One region of the Mesorhizobium sp. M0243 genome, then DNA from elsewhere that is predicted to be linked to it. Evidence: predicted binding sites of a transcription regulator. Region 1 holds the regulator's gene; each other region holds the start of a gene.
What was found. Region 1 encodes PhoB, which activates phosphate uptake and scavenging genes when phosphate is short. Its sites were predicted from a motif close to TGTCATNNANCTGTCAT; they were not measured.
Positions count from the first base shown of each region.

Region 2: a site for PhoB is predicted at 5,629-5,645, ahead of ppk2 (polyphosphate kinase 2). Genes of this name have one in related genera too.
Region 3: a site for PhoB is predicted at 2,769-2,785, ahead of NKJ11_RS28305 (esterase-like activity of phytase family protein). Genes of this name have one in related genera too.

Region 1 covers NZ_JAMYSF010000017.1:61,885-72,183, forward strand. Annotated here, with positions in the region: gene NKJ11_RS21415 (PAS domain-containing protein) at 1-1,381, shown strand, start outside; gene NKJ11_RS21420 (PstS family phosphate ABC transporter substrate-binding protein) at 1,890-2,918, shown strand; gene pstC (phosphate ABC transporter permease subunit PstC) at 3,014-4,477, shown strand; gene pstA (phosphate ABC transporter permease PstA) at 4,474-5,790, shown strand; gene pstB (phosphate ABC transporter ATP-binding protein PstB) at 5,808-6,626, shown strand; gene phoU (phosphate signaling complex protein PhoU) at 6,653-7,360, shown strand; gene phoB (phosphate regulon transcriptional regulator PhoB) at 7,377-8,066, shown strand; gene eglC (endo-1,3-1,4-beta-glycanase EglC) at 8,530-9,954, shown strand; gene NKJ11_RS21455 (type I secretion system permease/ATPase) at 9,999-10,299, shown strand, end outside.
Region 2 covers NZ_JAMYSF010000003.1:27,343-37,641, forward strand. Annotated here, with positions in the region: gene NKJ11_RS04275 (DUF6163 family protein) at 77-499, opposite strand; gene NKJ11_RS04280 (enoyl-CoA hydratase/isomerase family protein) at 496-1,539, opposite strand; gene NKJ11_RS04285 (DUF8605 domain-containing protein) at 1,787-2,563, shown strand; gene hemB (porphobilinogen synthase) at 2,652-3,683, shown strand; gene NKJ11_RS04295 (dihydrofolate reductase family protein) at 3,901-4,548, shown strand; gene ppk2 (polyphosphate kinase 2) at 4,600-5,520, opposite strand; gene NKJ11_RS04305 (aldo/keto reductase) at 5,798-6,841, shown strand; gene NKJ11_RS04310 (hypothetical protein) at 7,017-7,169, shown strand; gene NKJ11_RS04315 (DUF982 domain-containing protein) at 7,224-7,457, opposite strand; gene NKJ11_RS04320 (GntR family transcriptional regulator) at 7,571-8,236, opposite strand; gene NKJ11_RS04325 (multidrug efflux MFS transporter) at 8,408-9,667, shown strand; gene NKJ11_RS04330 (DUF423 domain-containing protein) at 9,709-10,083, shown strand; gene NKJ11_RS04335 (hypothetical protein) at 10,128-10,277, opposite strand.
Region 3 covers NZ_JAMYSF010000030.1:45,549-55,847, reverse strand. Annotated here, with positions in the region: gene NKJ11_RS28315 (trimethylamine methyltransferase family protein) at 1-232, opposite strand, end outside; gene NKJ11_RS28310 (GcvT family protein) at 245-2,656, opposite strand; gene NKJ11_RS28305 (esterase-like activity of phytase family protein) at 2,875-4,353, shown strand; gene NKJ11_RS28300 (MATE family efflux transporter) at 4,524-5,996, shown strand; gene NKJ11_RS28295 (MFS transporter) at 6,030-7,241, opposite strand; gene NKJ11_RS28290 (SH3 domain-containing protein) at 7,426-7,827, opposite strand; gene NKJ11_RS28285 (TMEM175 family protein) at 8,070-8,645, shown strand; gene NKJ11_RS28280 (hypothetical protein) at 8,699-8,980, opposite strand; gene NKJ11_RS28275 (SDR family NAD(P)-dependent oxidoreductase) at 9,168-10,034, shown strand; gene NKJ11_RS28270 (low affinity iron permease family protein) at 10,038-10,299, opposite strand, start outside.

The DNA of each region.
Region 1 (10,299 bases):
GGAAAAGGACCTCGAGCTGATCGTTCGTGTCGAGCCTCGGCTCGAGAGCCTGTTCGTCGGCGATGTCGGCCGTATCAGGCAGATCGTCACCAACCTGCTCGGCAACGCGGTGAAATTCACCGATGAAGGCCATGTGCTGGTCGACGTCACCGGCGAGAGGGTTCCAACCGGAACGAAGCTGACGATCTCGGTCACCGATACCGGCATCGGTATCCCCGAGGAAAAACTGAAACTGGTGTTCGAGAAATTCAGCCAGGTCGACACCTCTTCGACGAGGCGACACGAGGGGACCGGTCTCGGCCTCGCCATCACCTCGCGGCTCGTCGAGCTGATGGGCGGCGATATCGGGGTCGAAAGTGCGGAAGGCAAGGGCTCGACTTTCTGGTTCTCGGTGACGCTGCCGAGGGCCGGACAGCAGAACGGGCAACGCATCATGCCGATCGACGTGACCGGTGCGCGTGTGCTGATCGTCGACGACAATGCCGTCAACCGGGCGATCCTGACCGAACAGATGACATCGTGGACGTTCGATTCCTGCGCGGTCGAAAGCGGCGCCGAAGGCCTCAAGGTGCTGATCGCCGCCGCAGCCTATGGCGTGCCGGTCGACTGCGTCGTGCTCGACTACCAGATGCCTGAAATGAGCGGCGCCGAAATGGCGCGGATCGTGCGCAACACCGCCGGTCTTGCCGGCACGCCGATCATCATGCTGACCTCGGTCGACCAGTCGCTCGCCAACACCAGCTATCGCGATCTCGGCATCGATGCCCAGCTGATCAAGCCGGCGCGCTCTTCGGTGCTGCTGGAAACGCTGGTCGCCACCATCCAGCGGCATCGCCACAATACTGGCGACACGCAGCCGCTCGCGGCCGACGCCACTCCAGGCAATGTTGCACGGCCGCAGCCCTCGGCACCGTCCGAACAGCGTGCGCTGCTGCAGCCGCCTTCGATTCGCCCCCGGCCACCGGTGGCGGCTGGTGGCGACAGGCTGGATATCCTGGTGGCCGAGGACAATGAGGTGAACCAGATGGTGTTCACCCAGATCCTCGGCGAGACCGGTTATGGTTTCGAGATCGTCGGCAATGGCCGCAAGGCGCTCGACGCCTTTGGCCGGCTCAACCCGTGCATGATCCTGATGGATGTCTCCATGCCGGAGATGAACGGTCTCGAAGCAACCGCCGCCATTCGCCGGCTGGAGGAAGAAACCGGCACGCATGTGCCGATCGTCGGCGTCACCGCGCATGCGCTGAAGGGCGACCGCGAGCGCTGCCTGGAGGCAGGCATGGACGACTATCTGCCCAAGCCGATCAGTCCCCGGGCGTTGCTCGAGAAGGTCGAGCGCTGGGTCGGCGCCAGCCGGCAGGCGCAGCGCAACGCCGGATAAGCCGGCTCTGCCCGAGTGCCGGGAATACGGCGAAGATTCGCGCCCCTGTCAGCGGCCAAGACTATGGTGCGATCGCACCATATGAAAGGCGGCATCCAGCCGAGACAATGGCGACATACGAATTCCGCTCTTCCCAGTTACGGGCGGGAGCAGCGACCGCCGGCATGAGACAGCGTCAACCTACCCCAACGGACCTGTTTTCGGCGATGGCCCGGCCACGACACCGTCTGGCTGAGAGCAACGCGCTCCCGTCCGGCTTTTCTTCATAAAGGCCGGCTGATCTCCAAATCGCCGGCCAGCCTCGACCGAATCGAGCAAGTCCCTGATTCCGGTGACAAAGCCGGGCTGCGTCGGGAGTGCCGGCCAGGCGGCATTCTGCTCATCCCGCTGAAGCGTTACCGGGGTGACATCAAACTGTCATGCGACTGTTATAATCGAAGGCTATTGGCCTCAGCGGGCGCCGACTGACGAGCGCCGAGAGACCATCTTCCGAACAGGAGCAGGCCACATGAAGAAATTCCTCTATACGGCGTCGGCCGCTGCGCTTGCGCTCGCCGCGTCGTCCGGCTTCGCCGCCGCGCGCGACCAGATCCAGGTCGCCGGGTCATCGACCGTGTTACCTTATGCCAAGATCGTTGCCGAGCAGTTCGGCGAAACGTTCACCAACTTCAAGACCCCGGTCGTCGAATCCGGCGGCAGCGGCGCCGGCATCAAGGAATTTTGCAAGGGCGTCGGCGAAGACACGATCGACATCGCCAACTCGTCGCGTCCGATCAAGGCGGACGAACTCAAGTCCTGCGCCGACGCCGGCGTGAAGGAAGTCCAGGAAGTCCGGATCGGCTATGACGGCATCGTCTTCGCCACCGACATCAAGGGCCCGGACTGGGCGCTGGTTCCCGCTGACATCTACAAGGCGCTCGCGGCCAAGCTGGTCGTTGACGGCAAGCTGGTCGACAATCCGAACACCAAGTGGAGCCAGGTCAATCCGAAGCTGCCCGACTGGGACATCGCCGCCTACATTCCGGGCGAAAAGCACGGCACGCGCGAAGTGTTCGAGACCAAGCTCCTCGATGCCGGCTGTGACAAGGCTGCTCTCAAGGCTGCCGGCATTGCCGACGACAAGGAAATCGGCAAAACCTGCATCGCCATCCGCAAGGACGGCAAGGCCGTCGACATCGATGGCGACTATACCGAGACGCTCGCCCGCATAGACTCCAACAAGACCGGCGTCGGCGTGTTTGGCCTCGCCTTCTATGAGAACAATGCCGACAAGCTGAAGGTCGCCACCGTGGAAGGCATCGTGCCTTCGACCGAGACGATCGCCAGCGGCAAGTATCCCGTCTCGCGCCCGCTGTTCTTCTACGTCAAGAAGGCGCATCTGGGCGTCGTTCCCGGCCTCAAGGAATATGTCGAGTTCTTCCTTGACGACCAGATGGTTGGCCCGGAAAGCCCGCTCGCCGAATACGGCCTCGTTGCTGCTCCGGATGCCGAGCGTCAGGCCCAGCGTGACGCTTTCGCCGCCGGAAAGTCGATGTAATCAGCTGCCGAACCGGGGTGCGGGCCAATCCCGCGCCCCGGTTTCATCGCAGGCCGCAACGGCGGCTGCGTAAGAATTTCTCTTGGGGTGGGTCCATGTCCTTGCTCGTACTGGCCATCGTCGTTGCCGTCGGCCTGGTTGCCTTTTTCATCGGCCGGCAACGTGCCGCGGCCCAGGACAATGGCAAGGTCAAGCCGCATTCGCGCGCCCACTATCATGGCTGGTGGGCCTTCCTGCTCGCCGTTCTGCCTGCTCTTTTGCTGCTTGCCGTCTGGACCGTCGGGTCTTCCATCTATCTGGACCGACACATTCACGCTGCCTTGCCCGAGCGCACCGTCGACAGCAAGGTTGCCAGTGAGGCACTGGACGTCAGCCTGGTAAAGAGCCTCGCCAGGGGCCTGCGCAAGCTCGATGCGGGCACACTGGCCGCAATGCCTGTCAGCTTTGCCGAGTTGCAGCCGCTGCTCGCCGCCAAGGGTGTGGCACTGGCGAGCGACACGCAGGATTACATGATCCCGATCGCCGTCGAGGCGAACAAGGTCCAGGACCGGCTCGGCCTGTTCGGCGCCATTGTCATTCTCGTTTCCTCGATCGCCGGCGCCTTCTATGCGCTCAGGCAGATCGAGCCGCGCGCCAGGGCACGCAACAATGTCGAGAGGCTGATGCTGTGGGGGCTGCTTGCCGCCTCCACCATCGCCATCCTGACCACCATCGGCATCGTGCTTTCGATGCTGTTCCAGACGATCACCTTCTTCGAAAGCGTCTCGCCGATGAGTTTCTTCTTCGGCACCGTCTGGGATCCGCGTTTTGCCGCTGCCGGTTCGGGCGGCAGCCAGGGCCAGTTCGGCCTGATCCCGCTTCTTGCGGGCACGCTCTACATCGCCGCCGTCGCACTGCTGGTTGCGGTGCCGGTGGGGCTGATGTCGGCTGTCTACATGGCCGAATACGCAACGCCCAGGGTGCGCTCGGTGGTCAAGCCGGCGCTTGAACTGCTGGCCGGCATACCGACCATCGTCTACGGCATCTTCGCCGTCGTCACGCTTGGGCCATTCCTGCGCGACCTGTCCGCGGCACTGACCGGCGGTTCGCCCTTCATCCAGGGCCAGAGCATCTTCACCGCCGGCCTGGTCATGGGCGTCATGCTGATCCCGGTCGTGTCCTCTCTTTCGGACGACATCATAACCGCGGTGCCGCGCGCCATGCGCGACGGGTCGCTCGGCCTCGGCGCGACCCGCTCCGAGACGATCAAGCGGGTGATCCTGCCGGCTGCACTGCCCGGCATCGTCGGCGCCGTCCTGCTGACTGCCTCGCGCGCTATCGGCGAAACGATGATTGTCGTGCTGGCGGCGGGCGTCGCCGCCAACCTCACCATCAACCCGTTCGAGGCGATGACGACCATCACCGTCAAGATCGTCAACCAGCTCACCGGCGACCTCGAGTTCAATTCGCCGCAGACGCTGGTCGCCTTCGCGCTCGGCCTGACGCTGTTCGCGCTGACGTTGGTGATGAACATCGTCGCGCTCTACATCGTGCGCAAATATCGGGAGCAGTACGAATGACCGACATTTCCATGGATACGATGGTCAGGGCGGCGGCCCATCCGCGCCGCGACATCGGCCTGAAGGCCCGTTACGCTGCCGAGCGCCGATTCCGCATCTATGGCGTCGTGGCGATTTCCGTAGGCCTGGCGTTCCTGGCAATCATGCTGATCACCATCGTCTCGAAAGGCTACACCGCCTTCTGGCAGACGACGGTATCACTGCCGATCTCGTTCGACGAGAAGGTGATCGATCCTTCCGGCAAACGCGCAACCGATCCGAGCGTTCTGATCAAGGCGAATTATCCCAAGCTCGCCGAAAACGCGCTGGTGGCCAAGCTCGGCATCAATCCCGACGACAAGCCGGCGATCAAGCAGCTCAAGGGCTTCCTGTCGGAAGGCGCCCGCGTCCAGTTGCGCGACATCGTTGCCGCCGATCCGTCCGTGATCGGCACGACGCGCGACGTCAACATCCTCGCCGCCGCCAATCTCGACTCGGCTTTCAAGGGTCAGATCGACCTCAGCGTCGAGGAAGCGCGACGCAAGGTCTCGGACCAGCAGATCACCTGGATGAACAAGCTCAAGGCCGAGGGCGCGATGGCCGAGCACTTCAACAGCGGCCTGTTCACCTACGGCGCCTCCAGCCGCCCGGAAACCTCGGGCATGGGCGTGGCGATCATCGGCTCGTTCTATATGATGGTGATCGTGTTGCTCCTGGCGCTGCCGATCGGCGTCGCCGCCTCCATCTATCTGGAGGAGTTCGCCAAGAAGAACCGTTTTACCGACCTTATCGAGGTCAACATCAACAATCTGGCCGCAGTGCCGTCAATCGTCTTCGGCTTGCTCGGCCTCGCGGTGTTCATCAATTTCCTGGGCATGCCGCGCTCTGCCGCCTTCGTCGGCGGCCTGGTGCTGACGCTGATGACGCTGCCGACGATCATCATCGCGACGCGAGCCGCACTTGCAGCGGTGCCGCCGTCGATCCGCTCGGCAGCTCTCGGTCTTGGCGCCTCCAAGATGCAGATGGTGTTCCAGCACATCCTGCCGCTTGCCGCGCCCGGCATCCTCACCGGCACCATCATCGGTCTGGCGCGTGCGCTCGGCGAAACCGCGCCTCTGCTGCTGATCGGCATGGTCGCCTTCGTCGCCGATCCACCGACGACGCCTTTCGATCCGGCCACCGCGCTGCCGGTGCAGATCTATATGTGGGCGAACGAGGCCGAACGCGCCTTCGTCGAGCGTATGTCCGGCGCCATCATCATCCTGCTCGTCTTCCTCATGGCCATGAACATCACCGCGATCGTGCTTCGGCGTCGGTTCGAGCGGCGCTGGTAGAAAAAAGGCATCTTGGTATGAACATCATGACCGAACAGTCCCTTGAAAACGCAGTGGGCGACAAGATGAAGTCGAACGAAGTAATCAAAATGCGCGGCGACAAGGTCGGCGTGTTCTATGGCGAGAAGCAGGCGCTGTTCGACGTCGATCTCGACGTCCGCCTGAACCAGGTGACGGCGCTGATCGGCCCCTCCGGCTGCGGCAAGTCCACCTTCCTGCGCTGCCTCAACCGCATGAACGACACCATCGATTCAGCACGGGTAACCGGCAAGATAACGCTCGACGAAGAAGACATCTACGACAAGAACATCGATGTCGTCGAACTCAGGGCGCGCGTCGGCATGGTGTTCCAGAAACCCAATCCGTTCCCCAAATCGATCTACGAGAACGTTGCCTATGGTCCGCGCATCCACGGATTGGCCAAGCGCAAGGCCGACATGGACCAGATCGTAGAGTCGAGCCTGAAGAAGGCGGCGATCTGGAACGAGGTCAAGGACCGTTTGCAAGAACCTGGCACGGGTCTTTCCGGTGGCCAGCAGCAGCGTCTGTGCATTGCACGCGCCATCGCCGTGTCACCCGAGGTGATCCTGATGGACGAACCGTGTTCGGCGCTCGACCCGATCGCCACCGCTCGCGTCGAGGAACTGATCGACGAACTGCGTCAGAACTATACCATCGTCATCGTCACCCATTCGATGCAGCAGGCAGCGCGCGTGTCGCAGCGCACCGCGATGTTCCATCTAGGCTATCTGGTCGAGGAGGGCGCCACCGACAAGATGTTCACCACCCCCGACGACAAACGCACCCAGGACTACATCACCGGCCGGTTCGGCTGAGCTCAGGCATACGAGGGACGAAGATCATGGGTGAACATACCGTCGCATCTTTCGATGAGGATCTGGAGCAGATCAGCCAGCTGATCCGCGACATGGGCGATCTCGCCCGCTCGATGGTCAGTGGCTCGACCAGGGCTTTGCTCAATTCGGACAATGCGCTGGCGCAGCGCGTGGTTTCCGATGATGCCATCATGGATGCACGCCAGCGCGAGCTGGACGATCGCGCCATCACGCTGATCGCCAAGCGCCAGCCAATGGCCAACGATCTGCGTGCGGTGGTCGGTTCGATCCGCATGGCCGGCGACCTTGAGCGCATCGGCGACCTTGCCAAGAACATCGCCAAGCGCGTCGGCACTGTCGGGCTGAGTGTCACGCCGCACGACCTTTCGCATTCGATCGACGCGATGGCGCAACTGGTGCTGATCCAGGTGCAGGGGGTCGTCGACGAGTACGCCGCCGCCGACCCGGCAGCGCTTGCCACGCTCAGAAACAATGACGAACGCATCGACGTCAAATACACCTCGGTGTTCCGCGAGCTGCTGACCTACATGATGGAAGATCCCCGCAACATCACGGCGTGCACGCACCTGTTGTTCTGCGCCAAGAACCTCGAGCGGATCGGCGACCACGTGACCAACATCGCCGAAAATGCCTACTATGTTTTGACCGGCACGCAGCTGCCAGCCAATCGTCCGAAGCAGGACGAGACGGCAATGTCCGCGCCAGCGGCATAACAGGGGTGACCAGCCGATGATCGCACCACGCATCATGGTGGTGGAGGATGAGGAGCCGCTAGGCGTGCTGCTCCGCTACAATCTTGAATCCGAAGGTTACCAGGTCGAGGTGGTGACGCGCGGCGACGAGGCCGAAATCCGGCTGCAGGAGAACGTTCCCGACCTTCTCGTGCTCGACTGGATGGTGCCGGCGGTTTCCGGCATCGAACTCTGCCGGCGCCTGCGAATGCGCCCAGAGACCGAGCGGCTGCCGATCATCATGCTGACCGCGCGAGGCGAGGAAAGCGACCGCGTGCGCGGCCTGTCGACCGGCGCCGACGACTATCTGGTCAAGCCGTTCTCGACGCCGGAGTTCATGGCCAGGGTCAAGGCGCTGCTGCGCCGGGCCAAGCCGGAAGTGCTGTCCAGCGTGCTAAAGGTCGGCGACATCGTGCTCGATCGCGAGTCGCACCGGGTCTATCGCAAGAAGAGCGAGATCCGGCTCGGGCCGACCGAATTCCGCCTGCTCGAATTCATGATGCGCCACCCCGGCCGCGTGTTCTCGCGCAGCCAGCTGCTCGACAATGTCTGGGGCGAGACGATTTACATCGACGAACGCACTGTCGACGTGCACGTCGGCCGGCTGCGCAAGGCGGTCAACAACGGCCGCATGCCTGATGTCATCCGCACCATCCGTGGGGCGGGTTACGCGATCAGGGAAGACTAGGTGGCTGTTCCGTCCCGATAGATCGTGACCGGGAAAACTCGATTAGCACGTGGTCGCCAACAGCCGCGAAGAGTGGAATGTTGCACTCGTCTCATCGATGGGGAGCGAGCACGTGACGCTTTGGCCCAAATGCGGTCATTCGAAACCTGATGAGGATGACCGCTCTTGGCGGTACGTCGCCATCTTGCCCGCAGACTCCGACCAGAAAGCCATGCAAGAATAAATTTGAGTTAACTTAGATATACGTTCGTTAAACGACGTGTGTTCTGCATAAATATACGATTTTACTAAATTGCTTCAATTTACATTGAGCCATCACCTCCTTATTCATTATCCGCCTTCCGATTATTGCGGTCTCGGATCGAATGACGATTCCGTGGAACGATCTCGTTCCTTGCAGCGTTGCTTTGGGAGCGGTCGCCGGACCTTTGACCAGGTCGGACACCATGAGGAAGGATTTCTGATGAGCACGGTCTTAAACGCCAAAGGCATCCCTCTTGCCTACACCGGCGCTTCCACTCATTGGTTCTCGGCCACCGGGTCTGGACCGGAACTGCATGGCACCTCCGGCAACGACTCCTTCTGGGGAGACACCGGCGTCACTGTCACGATCCACGGTGGCGCCGGCGACGACTACTATCATCTCTATTCCACCAACAACAAGGTGGTCGAGGATCCTGGGGCAGGGATCGACACGATCGACACATGGATGAGCTACAAGCTCCCTGACAATTTCGAGAACCTCGTCGTTACCGGCACCAACCGATTTGCGTTCGGAAATGCGTTGGACAACATCATCAAGGGCGGGTCAGGTCACCAGACGCTGGATGGCGGCAAGGGAAATGATGTCCTGATCGGCGGCGATGGCGCCGATACTTTCGCCATCTCCAAAGGTAATGGAAGCGATCTTATCTTCGATTTCGGTGCGACCGATGCGCTCCGCCTTAACGGCTACGATTTCACTTCGTTCGATGCCGTCCGTTCACAGATGGTCCAAGTGGAATCGAACGTGATGCTGAACCTCGGATCCGACGAAATCCTGGTGTTCAAGAATACGACCATCGACAAGCTGCAGCCCACCCAGTTCGAACTTCCGATAGACAAGTCCGCAATGACGCTGTCCTTCTCCGACGATTTCAACACGCTGAGCCTTCGGGACGGGCAGGACGGCACCTGGAATTCCAATTTCTGGTGGGGAGCGCCGAACGGCAGCACGTTGAGCAGCAATGGTGAGTTGCAGTGGTATATCGACGCCAATTATGGCCCGACGAGTTCGGTCCATCCGTTCAGCGTTGAGAACGGCGTCCTCACCATCACCGCCGCGCAGGCGCCGGAGGACATCAAGCCTCTGATCAACAACTACGAATACACCTCGGGGATCCTGACGACCCACGACACCTTCTCGCAAACCTACGGCTATTTCGAAATGCGGGCGGATCTTCCTGAAACAGCCGGAGCCTGGCCGGCGTTCTGGCTGCTTCCGGAGGACGGATCGTGGCCGCCGGAGCTGGACGTTGTCGAAACGCGCGGCCAGGACCCGAACACGCTCTACATGACGGCGCATTCCAATGAGACGGGAGCGCACACGAAGGTTTCGTCAACGGTGAACGTTGCGGATACCGACGGTTTCCACACCTATGGCCTGCTCTGGACGAAGGATGAGCTTGTCTGGACCTACGATGGTGTAAAGGTCGCTCAAGCAGCGACGCCGGCCGACATGCACGATCCCATGTATATGCTGGCCAATCTCGCGGTGGGCGGCATTGCCGGCCAGCCTCCTGACCATCTGGCTACGCCAGCGGAGATGAAGATCGACTACATCCGCGCCTATACGCTGGACGACCTGCAGCACCACCCCTTGGACATCGCCGGCGACCATTCGGTCTAAGCGACGCCCTTATGTTGGGGCCATGAGCCGTTAGGAGCGCGGGAATGATTGCACGGTCTGATCTGCGGGCAGTCTTGAGGCGCGCCATCGCCGATGTCGGTGTTTTTTCGTTCCTCATCAACATCCTGCTATTGGTGATCCCCCTTTATCTGTTGCAGGTCTATGACCGCGTCCTGCCTTCCTCCAGCGTCGAGACGCTTCTTTACCTCTCTGCTATCGCGGTTCTCGCACTCGCCTTTCTCGGTCTCCTCGATGCGGTCCGCTCCGTTTACACGCAGCGCGTTGCAGCCATTGTCGACAACAGACTGGGCGCGAGGACATTCGCCGTCTCGCTGGAGGCTAAGT
Region 2 (10,299 bases), on a different contig from region 1:
AATTAACCTAAAGATTTCGGCAACGATTGCGGGGCTCATTCGAGGCGACAGCGGGGCCGCCAATGTGCTCAAGGGCTTAGTGGCGGACCGGGCGCTTCTGCAGGTAGATGACGACGCGGAAGACGATGTAGAGGACAGCCACCGCCGCATGCGAGACGACAATCAGCAAGCGATGGCCGAATAGCTCGGGAAAGCCGGCATACATGACCGTCTCGGTCACCGCGCAAATGAACCAGATCACCGGGCCCCAGGACGCCAGCATCCACAGGCCGGCAGCGGCAAAGGGGAAGAACACGGCGAGCACCACCGCCGCGACCTGCCAGTGCACGGGCATCAGGTCGAACCGCCACAGCGTACCCGGATAAAAGCCGATCAACCTGATCCAGTAGAGAATGCCGAACAGCAGGCAGTAGCCCGATATGACGCGCTGGAACCAGGCGAAGATCACCTCCACCCCGGAGGGCTGCAGCACGACGCGCCTCGAGGTCACCTCGCTCATATCAAGAGTTCCCGTTCGCCGAGCGGAGCGAAATAGGCATCGACATCCGCTTCGCTGACCGCAGCGAGGCTTGCCGGCCGCCATTGCGGCTTCGAGCCCTTGTCGATGATGGCGGCGCGGATACCTTCGTAGAAATCATGGCCGGCGAGCATCCGGTTGAGGATGCGGAACTCCATTTTCATGCAGGCTTCCATGGACAGCGTCAGTCCGGCGCTGATCTGTCGCCAGGCGACGCGCAGGCTGGTCGGCGAGCGGGTGCGGATCGTCGCCAGTGTCTTTGCCGCGAACTCGTCGGCGGCGGCCGCACGCTCGAGGCTGTCGATGACGCGGTTCAGGGACGGTTGCGAAAAATGGCGAACAATCGCCTCCAGCGTCGGCCTGTCGGTTTCTCGCCTTGCCTGCACGAAGAAGCCGCGCAGCACCGATTCCGGATCGCCGGTCAGCGCCAGGCGGTCGAGGAAGCCAGCCTGGTCCTCGGCCTTGATGGTATGGGTGGCCAGCCCCGACCACAGCGCATCGCCATAGCGGATGCGATTGCCGGTCAGCGCCAGATACATACCGAAGGAGCCGCCGAGGTCAGGCAGCAGGTGGCTGGCGCCAACATCCGGAAAGAAGCCGATGCCGACTTCCGGCATGGCAAATTGGGCATTCTCGGTCATCACCCGGTGCGAGCCGTGGAAGGAGATGCCGACACCACCGCCCATGACGATGCCGTCAATCAGGGCCACATAAGGTTTCCTATAACTGTTGATGCGGGCGTTGAGGCGATATTCGTCGGCGAAGAACTCGACCGGCGGTTTTCCCGCCCGGCCTGTCTCATAGACATGCAGGATATCGCCGCCGGCCGAAAAGGCCCTGCCCTCTGCCTTGACGACGATGACGTCGATGCCCTGGTCGGCCTCCCAGGCGGAAAGAGCAGCGTCGAGCGCCCCGATCATGCGGTGCGTCAAGGCATTGAGCGCCTGCGGCCGCGTCAAGGTGACGACGCCGGCCCGGCCCAGATGTTCGAAGCGGATCTCGTCGCCTCCGCCAAAATCCATCGTGAAGAATCCCTCCCCCGGCCGCCGGGACTGAAGTGCTAAAGCGTGGCGCATGGGTGCGTCAATGGCGAGCACACCGGTGCAAGCTCTGGCCCGGACCAGGAGCCGGTACTAAAAATCGAGCTGCAATACTGAAAAACTGGATAGAGTTCATTGAAGCGCAGCTCTGGCGGGTCTTCGAACGGGACGATTGGTTATGACTCGATTTTCACGCTTTGCGCCGGTGGCAATTGGGCTGAGCATCTGCTTGGCTGTTCACCCTGTCATGGCGGGGACTTTGGAAGATCTCTACAGTTCGCAGACCATCGTCAACGGCAAGTACGAGAAGAACCGCCAGTCCGGCTTCAAGCGCTGTCTCGACGCGGTTCTGGTGCGGATTTCCGGTGATCAGCGCCTGCCGGCGAAACCTGAAATGACGGTATTGCGTGATAAGGCCGGCAGCTTCGTCGCTGGCTTTCGCTACCGCGACCGCATGGAAGGCATTCCCAACCATGACGATCAAGGCACCTACGACCGGCCTCACAACCTTTACTGCCAGTACAAGCCTGAAGTGATCGACCCGGTGCTTGCTTCGCTCGGCAGCAGGCCATGGCTGACCGCGCGGCCACGGCTGGCGGTGTTTTTGGCGACGGAGCGCGGAACAATGCATTACGCGCTCGATGCCGATGGCGACCGTGGCATGCCGATGCGCGAATCGTTCGGCAATGCCGCCGTACCGCTGGCCATGCAGGTGGCTTTTCCCACGGCAGCACAGCTGGCGCAGGCCGGATTGGACGATCGGGCGCTTCGCAATGCCCAGATGACAAAGCTCGACACACTCGCGAAGAAGGCCGGCGCCGACCAAGCGCTTTCCGGCAGTCTCATCTGGAGCGACAAGGAACTGGGCTGGATCGCCGACTGGCGGCTGGCCATGGCCGGCAAGACCTACATCTGGCAGGTGCGCGGTGTCGGCTTCGACGAGGCTTTCCGTGTCGCCATCAGGGGCGCAGCACAGATTCTGTCAGGCAATGGGCAACCCGAATAGACCTCGACCGCGTCGCTGGCACAATCGTGCCGCATTGGTCAGCGGCGGGAGCTCGTGGTAAAAGCCTGCCCGAACGAGAGTATTGGCGATGAACAAATTCACCCCCGCAAAGCCCGCCGGCGCGCGCGGCGTCGACGAGATCACCGGCAGCCGCCGTCTGCGCCGCATGCGCAAGGCCGACTGGTCGCGCCGCCTCGTGCAGGAGAACCGGCTCACGGTCGACGACCTGATCTGGCCGATCTTCGTCGTCGAGGGCAAGGGTGTCCGCGAGCCGATCGCCGCCATGCCCGGCGTCTTCCGCCTGTCGATCGATCTCGCCGTCAAGGAGGCCGAGCGCGCGGCAAAACTCGGCATTCCGGCACTCGCCACCTTCCCCAATGTCGACATCTCGCTGCGCGACCAGACCGGCTCGCACATCCTCGATCCCAACAATGTCATCAACCGCGCCACCCGTGCGATCAAGGATGCGGTGCCGGAGATCGGCATCATCACCGACGCAGCGCTCGACCCGTTCACCAGCCACGGCCATGACGGCATCCTGCGCGACGGCATCATCGTCAACGACGAGACAGTGGAACAGGTGACCGCAGCTGCTGTCATCCAGGCGGCCGCCGGTGCCGACATCATCGCGCCGTCCGACATGATGGACGGCCGCATCGGCGCCATCCGGGACGCGCTTGACGCCAATGGTTTCCAGGATGTGGCGATCATGTCCTATGCGACCAAATTCGCTTCGGCCTTCTACGGCCCCTATCGCGAGGCGGTGGGCACCGCCGGCCTGCTCAAGGGCGACAAGAAGACCTATTACATCGACCATGCCAATTCCGACGAAGCGGTGAGAGAGGCCGAACAGGACATTGCCGAGGGCGCCGACATGCTGATGGTCAAGCCCGGCCTGCCCTATCTCGACATCATCCGACGGCTGAAAGACGAGTTCCAGATGCCGACCTTCGCCTACCAGGTGTCGGGCGAATATTCGATGATCAAGGCGGCAGGCGCCAATGGCTGGATCGACGGCGAGAAGGCAATGCTGGAATCGCTGCTCGCCTTCAAGCGCGCCGGCTGCGACGGCATCTTGACCTATTTCGCGCCCGAAGTGGCGGAACTGCTGAAGGGGTAATTTCTCTTCCGACGATGACCGGTCGCGGCAACCAATTTCGGCGAATCCGCTTCGACATCCCTACCAATTTCCGGCTCCTGGCCGGGGAATCCATAGCGGGGGTCGCTTGACCCCTAGCCTGGGCTTCGTTCGCGCTTGAAATACCGCTTGCAATTCACAATCAGTTTGATACAAAACAACTGCTTGCAAAATACAACTGGTTATCGAGGAGGCTCGCATGTCCAAACTTCGCGTCAACGCTTTCACCCTGTCGCTCGACGGCTATGGCGCCGGTCCCGATCAGGATCTGCAAAATCCTCTCGGCGTCGGTGGGGAATCCTTGCACAAGTGGTTTGTCGACACCCGCACCTTCCGTGAGATGGTTCTCGGACAAGATGGCGGCACCACCGACGTCAACGAGGCGTTCGCGGCGCGCAGCTTCGAAAATGTCGGCGCCTGGATCCTCGGCCGAAACATGTTCGGACCGATCCGCGGCGAGTGGCCTGACGACAGCTGGAAGGGCTGGTGGGGCGACAACCCGCCCTATCATGTGCCGGTTTTCGTGCTCACCCATCACAAGCGGGAACCGATCACGATGGAGGGCGGCACCACTTTCCACTTCGTCACTGACGGTATCCATTCAGCTCTTGAACAGGCTAAGGCTGCCGCTGGCGGCAAGGACGTGCGGGTCGGCGGCGGCGTCGCCACCATCCGGCAATATCTGCAGGAAAAACTGATCGACGAGATGCATCTGGCGATCGCGCCGGTGCTGCTGGGCACGGGCGAGAACCTTTTTACCGGCCTGGACATGCTCAAGCTCGGTTATGTCTGCAACGAGCAGGTGGCGACGCCGCTCGCCACGCACGTCATCATCAAGCGGGCGTAGGTGGAGAGCCAATCTCCCCCCCTCGGGGGGGAGATCGCAGCTTCGTCTATCTCAATACTTCTCCGGCACGTAAAGCTCGCGCGGCAGCACTTGGCGTTCGTATTCGGGGTTGAAGACGCGCTCCGGCAGCGTGATCTCCTCGTGCGGCACCTCCTCGTAGGGCAATTGCTTGAGCAGATGGTCGATGCAGTTCAGCCGCGCGCGCTTCTTGTCGTTGCCCTCGACGATGAACCAGGGCGCTTCCGGGATGTTGGTGCGGGCGAAGGTCTCTTCCTTGGCCTTGGTGTATTGCTCCCAGCGCACGCGCGACTGCAGGTCCATCGGCGACAGTTTCCACTGCTTCATCGGATCATGGATGCGCATCAGGAAGCGCATCTGCTGTTCCTCGTCGGTGATCGAGAACCAGTATTTGACCACGGTGATGCCCGAGCGGACCAGCATGCGCTCGAACTCCGGCACGTCGTGAAAGAATTCTTCGACCTGATCGGGCTGGGCAAAGCCCATCACCCGCTCGACGCCCGAGCGGTTGTACCATGAGCGGTCGAACAGCACGATCTCGCCGCCGGCCGGCAGATGCGGGACATAGCGCTGGAAATACCATTGCGACTTTTCGCGCTCGGTCGGCGCCGGCAGTGCCACGACACGGCAGATGCGCGGATTGAGCCGCTGGGTGATGCGCTTGATGACGCCGCCCTTGCCGGCCGAGTCGCGTCCCTCGAAGATCACCACCAGCTTCTTCTTGTGGTAGGCGACCCAGGACTGCAGCTTGATCAATTCGGACTGCAGGCTGATCAGGTCGCGAAAATATTGCATGCGATCGATCGAAGGCGGATGCGAATTATTGTAGATCTTGGCGATCTCCATCGACAGCGCCGGCTCCGACATTTCGAGTTCATAGTCTTCGTCGAGCGTGTCGGCGAGTTCGGCTTCAAGCCAATCCCTGGCCGCAGAATTCTGTTTTAGCTCGGTCACTATCGGCTGCTCCGCTTGCAAGCTCTGTCGATCCACGTCCGGCGCCCCAAACTCCCGGCTTACAGCCCGGAACGGCAACGCCTGAGCCGACTTCAATATAGGCCCGCAATGACGGTTTTATTGCAGCCTGACCTGATCGCCATCACTGCAAAAACCCGCGAGGCATGATCGATCCGCCGCCCTGGCATGGAGACATACCGCGCAAATTGTCCTACAAATAGCAGCCACATTCGGGCGCCCTTCCCAACCCCTTCTCAATGCACTCACGAGGACCGACATGGAATACCGCACTCTCGGCCGTTCCGGCCTGAAAGTATCGACGCTGACCATGGGCACCATGACTTTCGGCGGCGCCGGTGCATTTTCGGCTGTCGGCAAGACCGACCTCGACGAGGCGCGCCGGATGATCGATCTCTGCATCGACGCCGGCATCAATGTCATCGACACCGCCAATGTCTATTCGAACGGCATGTCGGAAGAAATCATCGGCGAAGCGCTCGGCGGCAAGCGCAAGGGCGACGTGCTGATCGCCTCCAAGGCACGGATGCGGATCGGCAAAGGTCCCAACGATGAAGGCCTGTCGCGCCATCACCTGATCCGCGAATGCGAGAAGAGCCTGAAGCGGCTCAAGACAGACGTCATCGACATCTACTTCCTGCACGAATGGGATGGTGTGACACCGCTGGAGGAAACCATCGCCGCGCTCGACACGCTGGTTGCCCAGGGCAAGATCCGCTATGTCGGCTGCTCCAACTATTCCGGCTGGCAGGTGATGAAGGCGCTCGGCGTCAGCGACAGCCATCATCAGCCGCGCTTCGTCACGCAGCAGATCCACTACACGCTGGAAGCGCGCGAGGCGGAGTACGAACTGCTGCCGATTTCCGTCGACCAGGGGTTGGGCGTTCTGGTCTGGAGCCCGCTTGCCGGCGGATTGCTGTCCGGCAAATACCGCCGCGACAGCCCCACTGCCCGCCAACTCGCAGGCTGGTCGGAACCACCGATCCGCGACGAGGACCGGCTGTGGCGGATCGTCGATGTGCTGGTCGAGATCGGCACGCAGCGCGGCGTGTCGGCAGCGCAGGTGGCGCTGGCCTGGCTGCTCGGCCGGCCGGCCGTCAGTTCGCTGGTGATCGGCGGCAGGGCGGAAACGCAGTTCCGGGACAACATCGCGGCGGCAAGCCTGGTGCTTTCCGGCGAGGAGCGCGAGCGCCTCGACGCGGTCAGCCGGCCGCCCTTGCTCTATCCCTACTGGCACCAGCAGCTGACGGCAAAGGACCGTTTTGGTGCCGCCGATCTGGTGATTGACCGAAGCGGCATCTGATCAGCAAATCGACGGCGATAGGTATCGTCACCGCAATGATGGGCCTGGCCGCTTGATTGCGACGCGCATCTTGCAAGCCTGGCCATCATCGACGCACTATCGCTTCAGCTGTTGTGTTTGACGGCTAATGCTCCTAGGCAGGACCAGAGCCGCAAGGCAGTGAAAAGGAGCCGATATGGCGCGACCACCAAATTACGACCAGGAACGCAAGGAACGCGACCGCCAGAAGGCGGCCAAGAAGGCCGAGAAGCTGGCAGCCAAGGTTGCAGCGAGGGAACGTTCGAAGCCCGAGGACGAAACCGAAGGCGAAACCGAAACGGCAAAGTGACGGCAAAAGGCCCGCGGATGCGGGCCATGCCTCAATTCGGATTGTCGCCTGAAGTCAGGCCGGCGCCTTGTCGCTGACAAAGACGTCCACTTCGCGTGCTGCCGCGATGAAGGCGCGCCTGGCGTTCATCGCCGGCTTGTCGCCGGCGAGTGCGTCATGGCAGGCCTGCAGGGCCGCGCGATGCTTGGGGCTGCGCTTGCCGGGCCAGCTGTTGAGGAGGTAGTCGGAAGCCTCACGCGCCGTGCGCAAGAGCTGAGTGCTTCCCGCCGCGACTGACTTCACAGTCACAGGTGTTTCAAATCGGTTGTTTTCCATGGCCGCTCCTTACGCCATCGGCGTCTGCGAAGCGAGGCGAAAGTGCGCATACGTCCAGACGCCGCTTTGCGCCCCTTCATTCACTCTTAAGCAGCAACGACGGCAAAGCCTCTGGCGCGAAGACCGCGCCGATCGTTGGCGAGCGACGTCACCAGCCGGTCGCGGCTGCCGACGATGTGGACCGAGAGCAGGCGCGCGGCTTCATCGGCGTCGCCAAGGCGCGTGGCCGCCAGAATGGCGCGATGTTCAGCCCAGGCGCGGGCAAGAGCCGCTTCGTCGCGAACCTCCAGCCAGCGCGCCCGCGACAGGCGCGTCATGGCATCGCGGACCGCCCTAAACAGGAATTCGTTGCCGGACAGACGCGCCAGTTCGATGTGGAAATCCATGCCGACACGATGCCATTCCTCGCGCGGCGTGTCGTTGTCGCAGGACTCGAGCATCGCCTCGATGACATCGACGGCGCTCCGGTCCGCCAGGCTGCATGTCAGGCGAAGTGCCGCAACCTCGACTGCTTCCCTATAGACGGCGATCTGCTCGAGTTCAGCCAGATTGATGGGCGACACCGTCCAGCCGCGCCCGTCCCTACCAACCAGGCCCTCGGTCTCAAGCCGCAGCAGTGCTGCCCTGACCGGGGTTCGCGACGCGCCGAAGCGGCTCTCGATCCAGCGCTCGGTCAGCTTCTCGCCGGGACCGATCTCGAGGCCCAGGATCATTTGCCGAAGCTGTTTCTCGACGCTCTGCATCTGCGACATTTTTGCTCCCGGTTTCCGGTCGTTATGGCTTCGGACCGTTTGACGACGATCACATTTGAGGTTGCATTGACAGCGGCCAAGCTTGCGTCCATGACGTGCACCATCTTGGTATCCCAAATTGGTATCCGCAGCAACCATCGATAAAAGAGTTGCTGGGACAGGACATATGACATGCAGCAGAGCACGCCCCCGGCAACCGACAGCACCTACAACATCCACTGGCGGCGCAACCTGTTCGTGTGCTTTGCCGGCTCGTTCTCCACGCTTGTCGCCATGACGCTGCTTTTGCCGTTCCTGCCGCTCTATATTGAGCAGCTGGGTGCCGAGGGCCACGCGGCGATCGTGCAATGGTCGGGGATTGCCTATGGCGCGACGTTCTTCGCGGCGGCGCTGGTGGCGCCGCTCTGGGGACGTCTCGGCGACCGCTACGGCCGCAAGGTGATGCTGGTTCGCGCCAGCTTCGGCATGGCCGTATGCATGTCGCTGACCGGCATGGTGCAGACCGTCTGGCAGCTGGTGCTGCTGCGGCTGCTGATCGGTTTTGCCGGCGGCTATTCCTCGGGATCGACCATCCTCGTCGCCATGCAGACGCCGAAGGAGCGTTCCGGCTGGGCGTTGGGCCTTCTGTCGGCCGGTATCACGGGTGGGGCTCTGGTCGGCCCGCTGGTTGGCGGCGCACTGCCGCCGCTGATCGGCATCCGCGCCACCTTTCTCCTCTCCGGCGGCGTCATCTTCCTGGCGTTCCTGGCGACCACGTTTCTGATCAAAGAGAATCCCCGGCCGAAACCGGCGGGCGCCGCCTCGAAGGAGAAGCCTAAAGGCGGCTGGGCACAGATTCCCGACAAACGGCCTGTCGTCGCCATGCTGGCAACCGGCATGCTGTTAAGCTTCGCCACCATGTCGATCGAGCCGATCATCACGGTCTATGTGCAGCAGTTCATTGAAGACCAGAGCCGCGTCACGCTGATATCAGGCGTCGTCATGTCGGCGGCCGCGCTGGGCGCCATCCTGTCGGCCTCGCGCCTCGGCAAGCTCGCCGACCGCGTCGGCCACTGGAACGTCATCATCGGCGCACTTGCCGTCTCGGCGCTGCTGCTGATCCCGCAGGCCTTCGTCACACAGAGCTGGCAACTCATCGGCCTGCGTTTCCTGATGGGCCTGGGGCTGGGCGGGCTGTTGCCCTGCATCACCAGCGTGATCCGCCACAATGTTCCCGATGGGGTCGGCGGCAATGTGCTCGGGTTGTCGATTTCCGCCCAGTATGTCGGGCAGGTCGCCGGTCCCCTGCTGGGCGGCTTTGCCGGCGGTCATTTCGGCATGCGCTCGGTGTTTCTGTGCACATCCGTCTTGATGGCTGGAGGCGCGGTGTATAACTGGCTGGCACAGTCACGCCGCGAGCAGGACATGCTTGCCAACCCCGGCAAGCCCTGACCGGGTCAGGCATATCCCTCTGATACCACGGAGCCACGGACATGAGCACGGCCGAGCAATTTTCCGGCACCAGCACCCGTATCCTCGTCCTGGCCGGCGGCCTGTGCGGCGGCGCCGGCGTGGCGCTGTCGGCCGCGGCAGCGCATCTGGGCGGCGCCTTCGTCGGCACCGCCGCATCCTTCCTGCTGATGCATGCGCCGGTCTTCCTTGCCGCCGGATTGCTTGGCGCGAACCGGATGCTGCGCATCGGCAGCCTGATCCTGCTGGTCGGGCTCCTGCTGTTCTGTGGCGATCTGCTTGCCCGCGATTTCATCGGGTCGCGACTGTTCCCGCTGTCGGCGCCGATCGGCGGCACGCTACTCATTGCCGGCTGGCTGGCGATCGCTGCCTCGGCGCTGGTGCGCGTGCGTCCCTGACGCCTCGGCGCGCCCGCCGGCATCAAACGTCAAAGCGTGGCTTGCTAGTCTTGCCGACGTTCGGGCTTGATGAGCAATTCGCGATTGCGTCGCCGCAGCTTGGCCAACCAGCGCTCTTGCGGCCTTTTGGAAGCCGGCGCGATGCCCCAATAGTTGCGGTAGATGTCTTCGAACAGATAGCTAACGGGATGCATGATGTGCTTCCTTTAGATTCTT
Region 3 (10,299 bases), on a different contig from region 1:
TGGCGAAAAGCTCACGCGCCTGCGGCAGCAGCACCTTGATGCCGAGCTCTTCCAGCACGCGCAACGCCGTGTCATGGATGGCGACGACCTGATCATCCGAGAAGATCGGCTGCGGCAGGAACGGATTCTTCAGCGAATGATAATTGGGCCGGCGGCTGCTTTCGCTGCCTGCCTCGCCCGTGCGTCCACGCCGGCGCTCGCGCCTGCTGTCCCGTGCCGCGTCATCGACCATGGTGTATTCTCCTCATTGCCGCATCGCCTTGCCCTCGGGATCGTAGGGCGAGGCCGCGATGACGCGTGCCGGCCGCTTGACGCCTACAATGTGCACCGAAAGCGCCGTCCCCTCCTCGGCAAAATCGTCGTCCACCAACGCCAGTGCGACGCTCTTGCCGATCGTGTAACCAAATCCGCCCGAGGTGACGAAACCGACGCGCCGACTGTCATGCCAGACCGGCTCGAAACCGCTGGCATCGGCATCAATAGCGTCGATCTCCAGCGTCACGATCCGCTGCGAGGCACCGGCGTCGCGCTCCTTCAACGCCGCTTCGCGGCCGATGAAGTCACCCTTGCCGAAAGCGATGAACCGGTCGAGACCGGTCTGGCCCGGCGTGTAGCCTTGCGTGAATTCGCGCGACCAGATGCCAAAGCTCTTCTCCAGCCGCAGCGCATTGAGCGCATAGTAGCCGATTTCGGCAAGGCCCAGATCCTCGCCAGCGCCCAGCAGCGTGTCGCGCAGAGTGGCATGCATGGTCACGGGGCAACTGATTTCGAAGCCGAGTTCGCCTGATATCGACAGCCGCGCCACACGTGCCTGCACCATGCCGATATCAAATGCGCCGCAGGCCATGAACGGCAGCGCTGCGCCGGAAACATCCTGATGCGTCGTTCGCTCCAGTATTTTGCGCGCGTTCGGCCCCGTCAGCAGAAAGCCGCTCATCGTGTCGGAAAGGTCGTCGACGGTGACGCCTTCAGCCGCATGGCTCTCGAACCAGCGCATGTGGAATTCCCGGAGATAGTAGGAGCCCATCAGCCAATAGCTGCCGCCGCCCCAGTTGAAGACGGTGAGGTCGCCCTTCAGCCGTCCGTCAAGACCGAGCATCGGCGCCAGGCCGGCCCGCCCCGGCTTCGGCAGCCTGCAGGCGAGCAGCCGGTCGAGCCAGGCTTCCGCACCTGGCCCCGCCACCGCATAGCGCGAATAGGCCGAGATATCGACGAGACCGGCGGCGCGCCGCACCTGCAGCGCCTCGTCGCCGACGATGTCGAAGGCGTTGGAGCGCCGCAGCGTCGTGTTCTCGGCAAATCCCATCGGCGCGAAATAGGCCGGGATTTCCAGCCCCCAGGAAGCCGTCCATTCGCATCCCGCGGCCGTCATGCCGTCATAGGCACCGGGGCGTTTCAGCGGCCGGCCGGCGGGCAGCCGTTCATTGGGAAAGGTCATGACGAAGCGGCGCGAATAGAACTGGCGCGTGGTCTGCTTGAGATATTCCCGGTTGGCGGCGAAGGCGCCGTAGCGGGCGATGTCCATGCCAAAAATGTCGGCCTGCGGTTCGCCGTAAATCATCCATTCGGCCAGCGACTTGCCGACGCCGCCGCCCTGGCTGAAACCGGCCATGACGCCGCAGGCGACCCAGTAATTCTTCAGCCCCCGCACCGGCCCGACAATCGGATTGCCGTCCGGGGTGAAGGTGAAGGCACCGTTGACCCATTTGCGGATGCCGGCAGTCGCCAGGCAGGGGAAGCGCTCATGCGCCTTGGCGAGTTCCGGGCTGATGCGATCGATGTCTTCCGGGATCAGCTCGATGCCGTAGTCCCATGGCGCACCATCCATGTTCCAGTGCTTCGGATTCTGCTCGTAAACGCCCAGCAGCACGCCCTTGCGCTCCTGCCGGAGATACGAAAAGCCATCGAGATCGACGGCGATGCCGATTTCCCTGTCCAGCGCCGCGATCTCGGGAATGTCCTCAGTGATGAAATAATGGTGCTCCATCGGCGTCACCGGCAGGTCGACGCCGGCCATGCGGCCGAGCTGCTTTGCCCACAGCCCGCCGGCATTGACGACATGCTCGGCGATGATGGTGCCCTGCTCCGTGATGACATCCCAGCGACCGTCGGCGCGCGGCTTCAACTCGACGACCCGGTTGCGCAGGATGATGTCGGCGCCGCGCTTCTTCGCAGCACCCGCATAGGCATGCGTCGTGCCGTACGGGTCGAGATGGCCTTCGTTGGAATCATGCAGCCCGCCAAGCACACCGGTGACGTCGACGATCGGGCAGATCGTCTTGATCTCATCGGGCGTTACCAACCTAGCGGTCTCGATGCCGACCGACTGGAACACCGCCCAGGCCGATTTCAGCCACTCCCAGCGCGCGGGATCGCTGGCGATGTTGACGCCGCCCGTCATGTGCAGGCCGATATCCCAGCCGGATTCGGCCTCGATCTCCCGGTAGAGATTGATGGTGTAGTCCTGCAGCGCCGCCACGTTGGGATCCGCGTTGAGCGAATGGAAGCCTGCCGCCGCGTGCCACGTCGAACCGGCCGTCAGTTCGGCGCGCTCGATCAGCGCCACATCCCTCCAGCCGAACCGCGTCAGGTGATAGAGCACCGAGGCTCCAACCACGCCACCTCCGATGACGACTGCGCGGTAGTGCGACTTCAAGGCTTCCCCTCCACGGTTAGTCCGAAGGCTGGAGCATATATTTACTGGACATAAGTGTCTAGTGCCGCGCGCGCGCATCGTTTTTCGTCGACCGCCGGCATGCACCGCGCGCTGTCACGTAAGCATCATGTTCGCGCCGTAGACCGCGTTTCGGGGAGGCCTGCGCGGCATCATCGATGTCGCGCCTCGCGGCACATCCGTCACAAAGAGGATTATCCATGAAACACCTGTACCGAACCGCGTCGCTCGGCGTCGCGCTGGCCTTGTTCACCGCCTTGACGCCGGCGCTCGCCGACAGCACCGCGACCGTCGGCGGCCTCGTCAACAAGGGGCTGGTCGGTGTCGGCCGCATCCCGGCCGCTCAGCGCGACAAGTTCGGCGAGACCTTCGGCTCGGGCTCCGGCATGGCGATCGACACATCAGGCTGGACGCACGGCGCCGATGGTTACAAGGGTTCGCTCTGGCTGCTGCCCGACCGCGGCTACAATGTCGTCGGCACCACCGACTACCGGCCGCGCCTCAACACCATCGGCATAGAATTCATGCCGACCGCATTGGGTGCCGCACCCGCTGCCGGCCAGGAGCAGACGGGCGTCAAGGCGACGCTCGCCGACACCATGCTGCTCACCGACGACAAGGGCGCTGATGCCACCGGCCTCGACCCGCTCAACGGCGTGCGCGCGGCAAGCGGCGACATGCCGATCCTGCCGCAAGCCGACAATGGCAAGCTGGCGCTCGACAACGAGGCGATCGTGCGGCTGCCCGATGGTTCGATGTTCATCTCCGACGAATACGGCCCGAACATCTATCGGTTTTCCGCCGACGGGCATCTGCTGTCGGCAACCCAGCCACCGGCCGCCCTCGTGCCGATGCGCCACGGCACGCCGAACTTCGCCTCGGACAATCCGGGACCCGGTGCCGCCGAGCCCGATCCGAAGGATCCCGAAACCGGCCGCCAGAACAACCAAGGCCTCGAAGGCATGGCAATGACGCCAGACGGCAAGTTCCTGATCGCCGTGCTGCAGTCGGCGCCCCGGCAGGACGGCGGCGATTCGCCCGCCACGCGCCAGAACACCCGCGCCCTCGTCTACGACGCATCCGACCTCGGCCATCTCAAGCTGGCGCATGAGTATGTCGTGCCGCTGCCGGTGTTCAAGGATGCCAAGGGCAAGACCAAGGTCGCCGCGCAGAGCGAGATCGTGGCACTGTCGGATCAGACTTTCCTGATGCTGGCGCGCGACAGCGGCAACGGCCAGGGGCTGAAGGGCGACACCTCGCTTGTGCGCCAGATCTTCGTCGTCGACGTCTCGGTCGCGACCGACATCGCCGGCGGCGCCTTCGACGCCGCTGACAAGCCGGTCGCCCCCAAGGGCGTCGTCGACCCATCGGTGACACCGGCCAAGCTGACGCCATTCATCGACATCAACGACAGTGCCGAGCTCGGCCGCTTCGGCCTGCACAATGGCGCGCCCAACGACCAGGATAACCTGTCCGAGAAGTGGGAGGCGATGTCAGTGGTCAGCGTTCTGGATCCGAAGCTGCCCGACGACTACTTCCTGTTCGTCGCCAACGACAACGACTTCCTCGCCCAGGACGGTTTTCAGGTCGGCGCGCCCTACAAGGCCGAAGACGGCGCCAATGTCGACACCATGTTCCTGGTCTATCAGGTCACGCTGCCGGGTCTGACCAAGAAGTAACCACCACTGCCCGGGCGGGCGCGCTTGGCGCGTCCGCTGGGGCTCGCGGCTGGGCATGAACGGGGCAGCGGCCTTTCAACCGTGCGGCGCGTTCGCAAGGGTGCATCTCGGTCCCGCCTGCGATATCATCGTGGACTGGATCCAAATCACCATCCGCCGAGCTGCCCGCCATGGACGAAAAAATGCCCGCGCGCCGGCGCACCGGCGACCTGACCAGCGGCCCGATCCCGCGCACGCTTCTGCTGTTCGCCCTGCCGGTGCTCGGCTCCAACGTGCTGCAGTCGCTCAACGGTTCGATCAACGCCGTCTGGGTCGGCCGTTTCCTCGGCGAATCGGCGCTGACCGCCACCTCCAACGCCAACCTCGTCCTGTTCCTGATCCTCGGCACTGTGTTCGGCATCGGCATGGCGGCCACCATTCTGGTGGCCCAGTCGGTCGGTGCCCGCGACCTGCCCGAGGCGCGCCGCATCGTCGGCACCAGCGCGACGTTCTTCTTCCTCGTCTCGGTTGTCTTCGCGGTCTGCGGCTGGATCTGGGTCGACGCCATTCTCAACACGCTCGGCACACCGGCCGATGCCTTGCCGCTGGCGCGCTCCTATCTGCGCATCATCTTCGTCGCCGTGCCGATGATGAACCTTCTGTCCTTCGTCATGACCGTGCTGCGCGGTGCCGGCGATTCACGCACGCCCTTCTTCTTCATGGCGCTGGCCGTCGTCCTCGACATCGTGCTCAACCCATTGCTCATCGCCGGCATCGGGCCGTTTCCCGAACTCGGTATCGCCGGCTCCGCCACGTCGACGCTGATCGGCCAGACGGTAAGCGTGATCGCCATCCTGATCGTGCTCTATGTGCGCAAGCATCCGCTGCGGCTGGCCGGCGCCAACCTCGCTCTGCTGCGGCCCGATCCCACCTTGCTGCGCATCGTCGTCTTCAAGGGCGTGCCGATGGGTCTGCAGATGATCGTCATCTCCGCGGCTGCATTGACAGTGATGGGCATGGTCAACTCCAACGGCTCGCAGGTCGCGGCCGCTTACGGCATCGCCGCCCAACTGTGGACCTACATCCAGATGCCGGCGCTCGCCATCGGCGCCGCGGTGTCCTCGATGGCGGCACAAAATGTCGGCGCCGGGCGCTGGGACCGGATCGGCCGCATCGCCGCCTCCGGCGTCGGCTTCAACCTGGTCCTGACCGGCGCGCTGGTTGCCGTGCTGTCGGTTTTCGACCGTTCGGTGCTGAGCCTGTTCCTGAGCAGCGATAGTGCTGCGATCGACATCGCCGTCCACATCAACAATGTCGCCTCGTGGTCGTTCATCCTGTTCGGCATAACCATCGTGCTGTTTGCCACCGTACGAGCCACGGGTGCCGTGATGCCGCCGCTGATCATCCTGGTCATTTCGGTGCTGATCGTGCGCACCGGCTTTGCCTATTTCATGCGTGGCGTGATCGGCGAGGAAGCGCTGTGGTGGAGTTTCCCGGTGGGTTCGATCAGCTCGCTTGTACTGGCCTCTGCCTACTACCGTTTCGGCCGCTGGCGCACCACGCACATGATCGAGAACAGACCGGCAGCCGGCGAGCCGCCGGACACCGGTCTTGGCGTGCCACGCGGACGCGCGCATCTTTCGCCTGAAACACCGAACGGCTGAAGCCAACCCGGTTCCGCTGGACAGCTCCAGGGCTCAACGCCCGTGTTGTTTCAGCTCAAAAGCCAGTGCCACCAACGCAAACGCCACGATCACGCCGGCGAATGCCAGGCTGGCGGCGATGGGACTGGCATAGGTCGAAACGATGCCAATGCCGATGACGGGCAAGGCGTTGCCGACAAAGCAGCAGATGAAGAAGCTGGACACCACTTCGGCGCGACGAGCCTTCGGCGCGATCTCGTTCACTACTTGCAGCCCGCCACGGTAACCAAGCGCCGCCGCAACGCCGCAACAGGCCGTCGCAGCAACCATCAGTGCCATCGAGGCCAGTATCTGCGCCGCCACCACCAACGAGACGCTTGGGATCATCAATGCCAGCGCAGCCAGCATCGCTTTGTTGCTCTTCATGTGCATCAGAACGACAATGCTGATCGCGGTGACGATCGCCAGTTCGAAGAACAGCGCGCCGGCGACGGCGTGGTTGGTCACATGCAGTTGCTGCGCCAGGATGCTCGGCGCCAACGCGGCGTAGAACCCGACCAGCGCCATCGCGCCGAAGCCGGTCACCGCCGGCGCGACGAAGCGCGCACGGATTTCCTCCGGGACGGAAAGTTGCGGCCGCAAGGAAAGCCGCCGCAGGCCGCCCGGCTTCGCCATCGTTTCGCGAGTGCGCCAGACCAGGACCGTTACCACCAAAAGTGCTGCCAGATAGACGATGAAGATCAGCCGCAACGGCCATGGCTCATATTCAGCCAGAAGTCCCGAAATCAGTGCGCCGAAGCCGAGGCCGAGGAAATTGGTGCTGGTGGCGATCACACTGGCGCGCGACTTGTCCGCGCCGGGAAGAAGCTCGGCAATCCACGCGGTTCCGGTCCCCGCGCCGACGCCGATGCCAAGCCCGCTCAGGATGCGGGCGACGTCGAGCGAGACGACGTTTCCGGCAAACAGGAAGACAAGCGCACTGACGATGGCGACAAGCATCGCCGCCAGGCTCGCGGGCCGGCGCCCGACGACATCGGACACCCCGCCGAACATCACCAATGCCGCCAGATTGCCGACGACATACACGGCGTAGATCAGCGTCAGGGTGATTTGTGAAAAGCCGAATTGCTGCTTGTACACGATATAGAGCGGCGTCAGCACCGTGCTGCCGGCAAACAGCACCGCAATCATCGCGGCGACGGTGGGGATTGCAAGAGCGTCGCCACCTGCTCCTTCGTGCGTATGCGCAAAATTGCGAATGGCCATGGCCAACCTCGTCACCAATTTCGGGGATCGAGGATTTAACGCGGTTTCATCCACGACGTTCCAGCCGACAGGGAGGCTCCTGACAGCACCGTGGACATTGCTTGAGCGGGATATCTGCCGGCTGAACAGGCTCGGATCGGGGCCAGCGGCTCCGATCCGTCATCTATCGCTCAACCGGTCGGCCTCACCTGCAGGGGAAGCCGGGCGCGATCTTGCACTTGCCGGGGCGCGGCTTGTGCGGCGGGCGATGGTGCGGAGGACGGTGCGGCCTGTGCTGCCAGTGCGGCCGATGCGGCGGGCGCACGATGATGATCGGCGGGCGAACGATTTGGGAGCGTTCGAGATAACCGGCGCTGGCCCAGCCGCTCACGCCGCCGCCGTGGATTCTACACCAGCCCGGCTGGCAGCCGGTGACATTGACCCTGAAGCCGGCGGGCAGCGTTCCCACCCTGGCGTATCCCGCTCCCGGCCCGCTGCGGACGTTGAGGTTGGTCGAGGTGTGGGCGCTGTAGGCGAAGGCCGCGGCCGACGTCCCGAAGACCGCGGCCAGGATGGTCGCGACCACAAGCAGAAAACGAAATCTCATCAGTCCCCTCCATTCGAATCCCAGCCGTACATCTGCTTCGGCCAAGACTGCCCTGCAAGAGGAGCGGCCAAGCCAAGAAAAGTCAACGGTGGGCGGCCGTAATCGTCCTGACCAGCGGGACTGATGCCGGATTTTCCTTGGACATGGTTGAGGAATTCCCCGGTTGCCATTTATTGGCTCCCCAACATCCGCTAGCGTTTACTCTCTCTTTCGACAATTCATCGCGGGCAAAGGTGGGATCCATGGGCAAAGGCAGGGTCGAGGCATTCACCGATGGTGTCGTGGCCATCATCATCACCATCATGGTGCTTGAGTTGAAAGTGCCGCACGGCGAGGACTTCTCCGCCCTGGTGCCGTTGTGGCCGATCTTCTTCTGCTACGTGCTGTCCTTCATCAATGTCGGCATCTACTGGAACAACCTGCACAACATGTTCCACGCCGTGCAGCGGGTCGACGGGCGCGTGCTGTGGGCCAACCTCAATCTGCTGTTCTGGCTGTCGCTGATGCCGGTGACCACAGCCTTCATGGGCGAGAACCACTTTGCGCCGGTGCCGGTCGCGGTCTATGGCACCGACCTCGCGCTATGCGCCATCGCCTACACCATACTCGCCGCCGCGCTGCATCGCCTGCACGGCAATGATACCGCTTTTGCCAAGGCGCTGGGTACTGACCGCAAGGGGAAGCTCTCCCTGGCTGTCTACATCGCAGCCGTCGTGCTGACCTTCGTCAGCCAGTGGATCGGCGTCGCGCTCTATGTGCTGGTCGCGATGATATGGCTCGTACCGGATACGCGCTTTGCGCGGGTGATTGAAAAGTAGCTGTCTTCACGCATTTTCAAGGCAAAGCGTTGCACGTCTTTCCCAGAGTTGCGCTACTTGCGCATCGCTTTCAGTTTTTCCGCCACCGATGCGGCAAGGTCGGCATAGCGCTCCTCCAGCCGTTCCGCGGCCTTGATGATCGAGAAATCATGGCCGAACTTTTCCAGCGCCATGCGCAGCTTCTCGACGAACTCGGCTTGTTTCTCCAGGGCGGAAAAGAGCGTCTTCACCTGCGTTTCGCTGATGTCGGGATTGGCCAGCATCTGCGGCACCTCGCGGCCCATCTGGTCGCCAATGGCGGTCTGTTCTTTCAGGATTGCAACCCAGGCCGTCAATCAGGAAATCTCCGTTTGTCCCCAGGGCTAAAGTTTGTTTTGTCCCCAGGGCAAAATCTCTTTTGCGGAGGCAAAGGGCAACATGCGCAGCCTCGACCGAACTGGTCAACCCGACAAGGCGAGCAGAGGCTTGCACCGACCGGTTCCGGCGCTAAGTTCGGCGCATCGAACAAGGAACCCATCGCTCATGATCACCGACGCCGAGATCCAGACCGCCCTGCCCGCGCTTGCCCCAGGCAATGCCGCCGTGATCACCGGCGCCGCCAGCGGCATCGGTCTGGCGGCCGCCAAGCGGCTTGCACTGATGGGCATGAAGATCGTGCTGGCCGACATTGGCGGCGCGCGGCTTGACGACGCCTCGCGCGCCGTTTCTGCGATTGCCGGCGACGATGCCGTGCTTGCCGTCGCCGCCGACGTTTCGAAGGCGGATGAGGTGGACCGCCTCGCCGAGAGGGCGTTCGGCGCCTTCGACGGCGTGTCGCTGCTGATGAACAATGCCGGCGTCGGCGACAATCCCGGAAAGCCATGGGAAAACCGCGACGCCTGGAAACGGCTGCTGGACATCAATTTCTGGGGCGTCGTGCATGGCGTGGAGGCCTTCGCGCCGCGCATGCTGGCCTCGGCCGGGCCGGGTCTGATCGTCAACACCGGCTCCAAGCAAGGCATCACCACGCCGCCCGGCAATCTTGCCTACAATGTCTCCAAGGCAGGGGTGAAAACCTTCACCGAGGGCCTGGCGCATGCGTTACGCAACGAACCCGGCGCCCATGTCGCTGCCCATCTGCTGATCCCCGGCTTCACCTTTACCGGCCTGACCGAGGGCGCGACGGAAAAACCGGCCGGCGCCTGGACCGGCGAACAGGTTGTGGATTTCATGCTGGAATCCCTGACCAGAGGCGATTTCTACATCCTGTGCCCGGACAATGAGGCGGCCCGCCCGCTGGATGAAAAGCGCATGGCCTGGGCGATCGGCGATATCATTGAGAACCGCCCAGCCCTGTCGCGCTGGCATCCGGACCACAAGGACAGTTTCGCGGCGTTCATGAAGGGCTGATTTTCAGGCCGCCTGCTTTTTCGACCCGCGCTTTTTCGCCACAACCTTCTTCGCCGCCATGTCGGCGATCTGTTCGTCATGCCGCTTTGCAGCACGCTCGCATTTGGCGCGGATTTCCTCGACTTCGGATTCGGTCAGATGCTCGATGCCGATGAAGTGGTTGTGGCCCTTGCCGACCCGGATCAGTTCGTCGAGCTTGGCCTGGATCGCCGCGCCGTCGCGGTTCTGAGTGTTCTGGATCAGGAAGACCATCAGGAAGGTGATG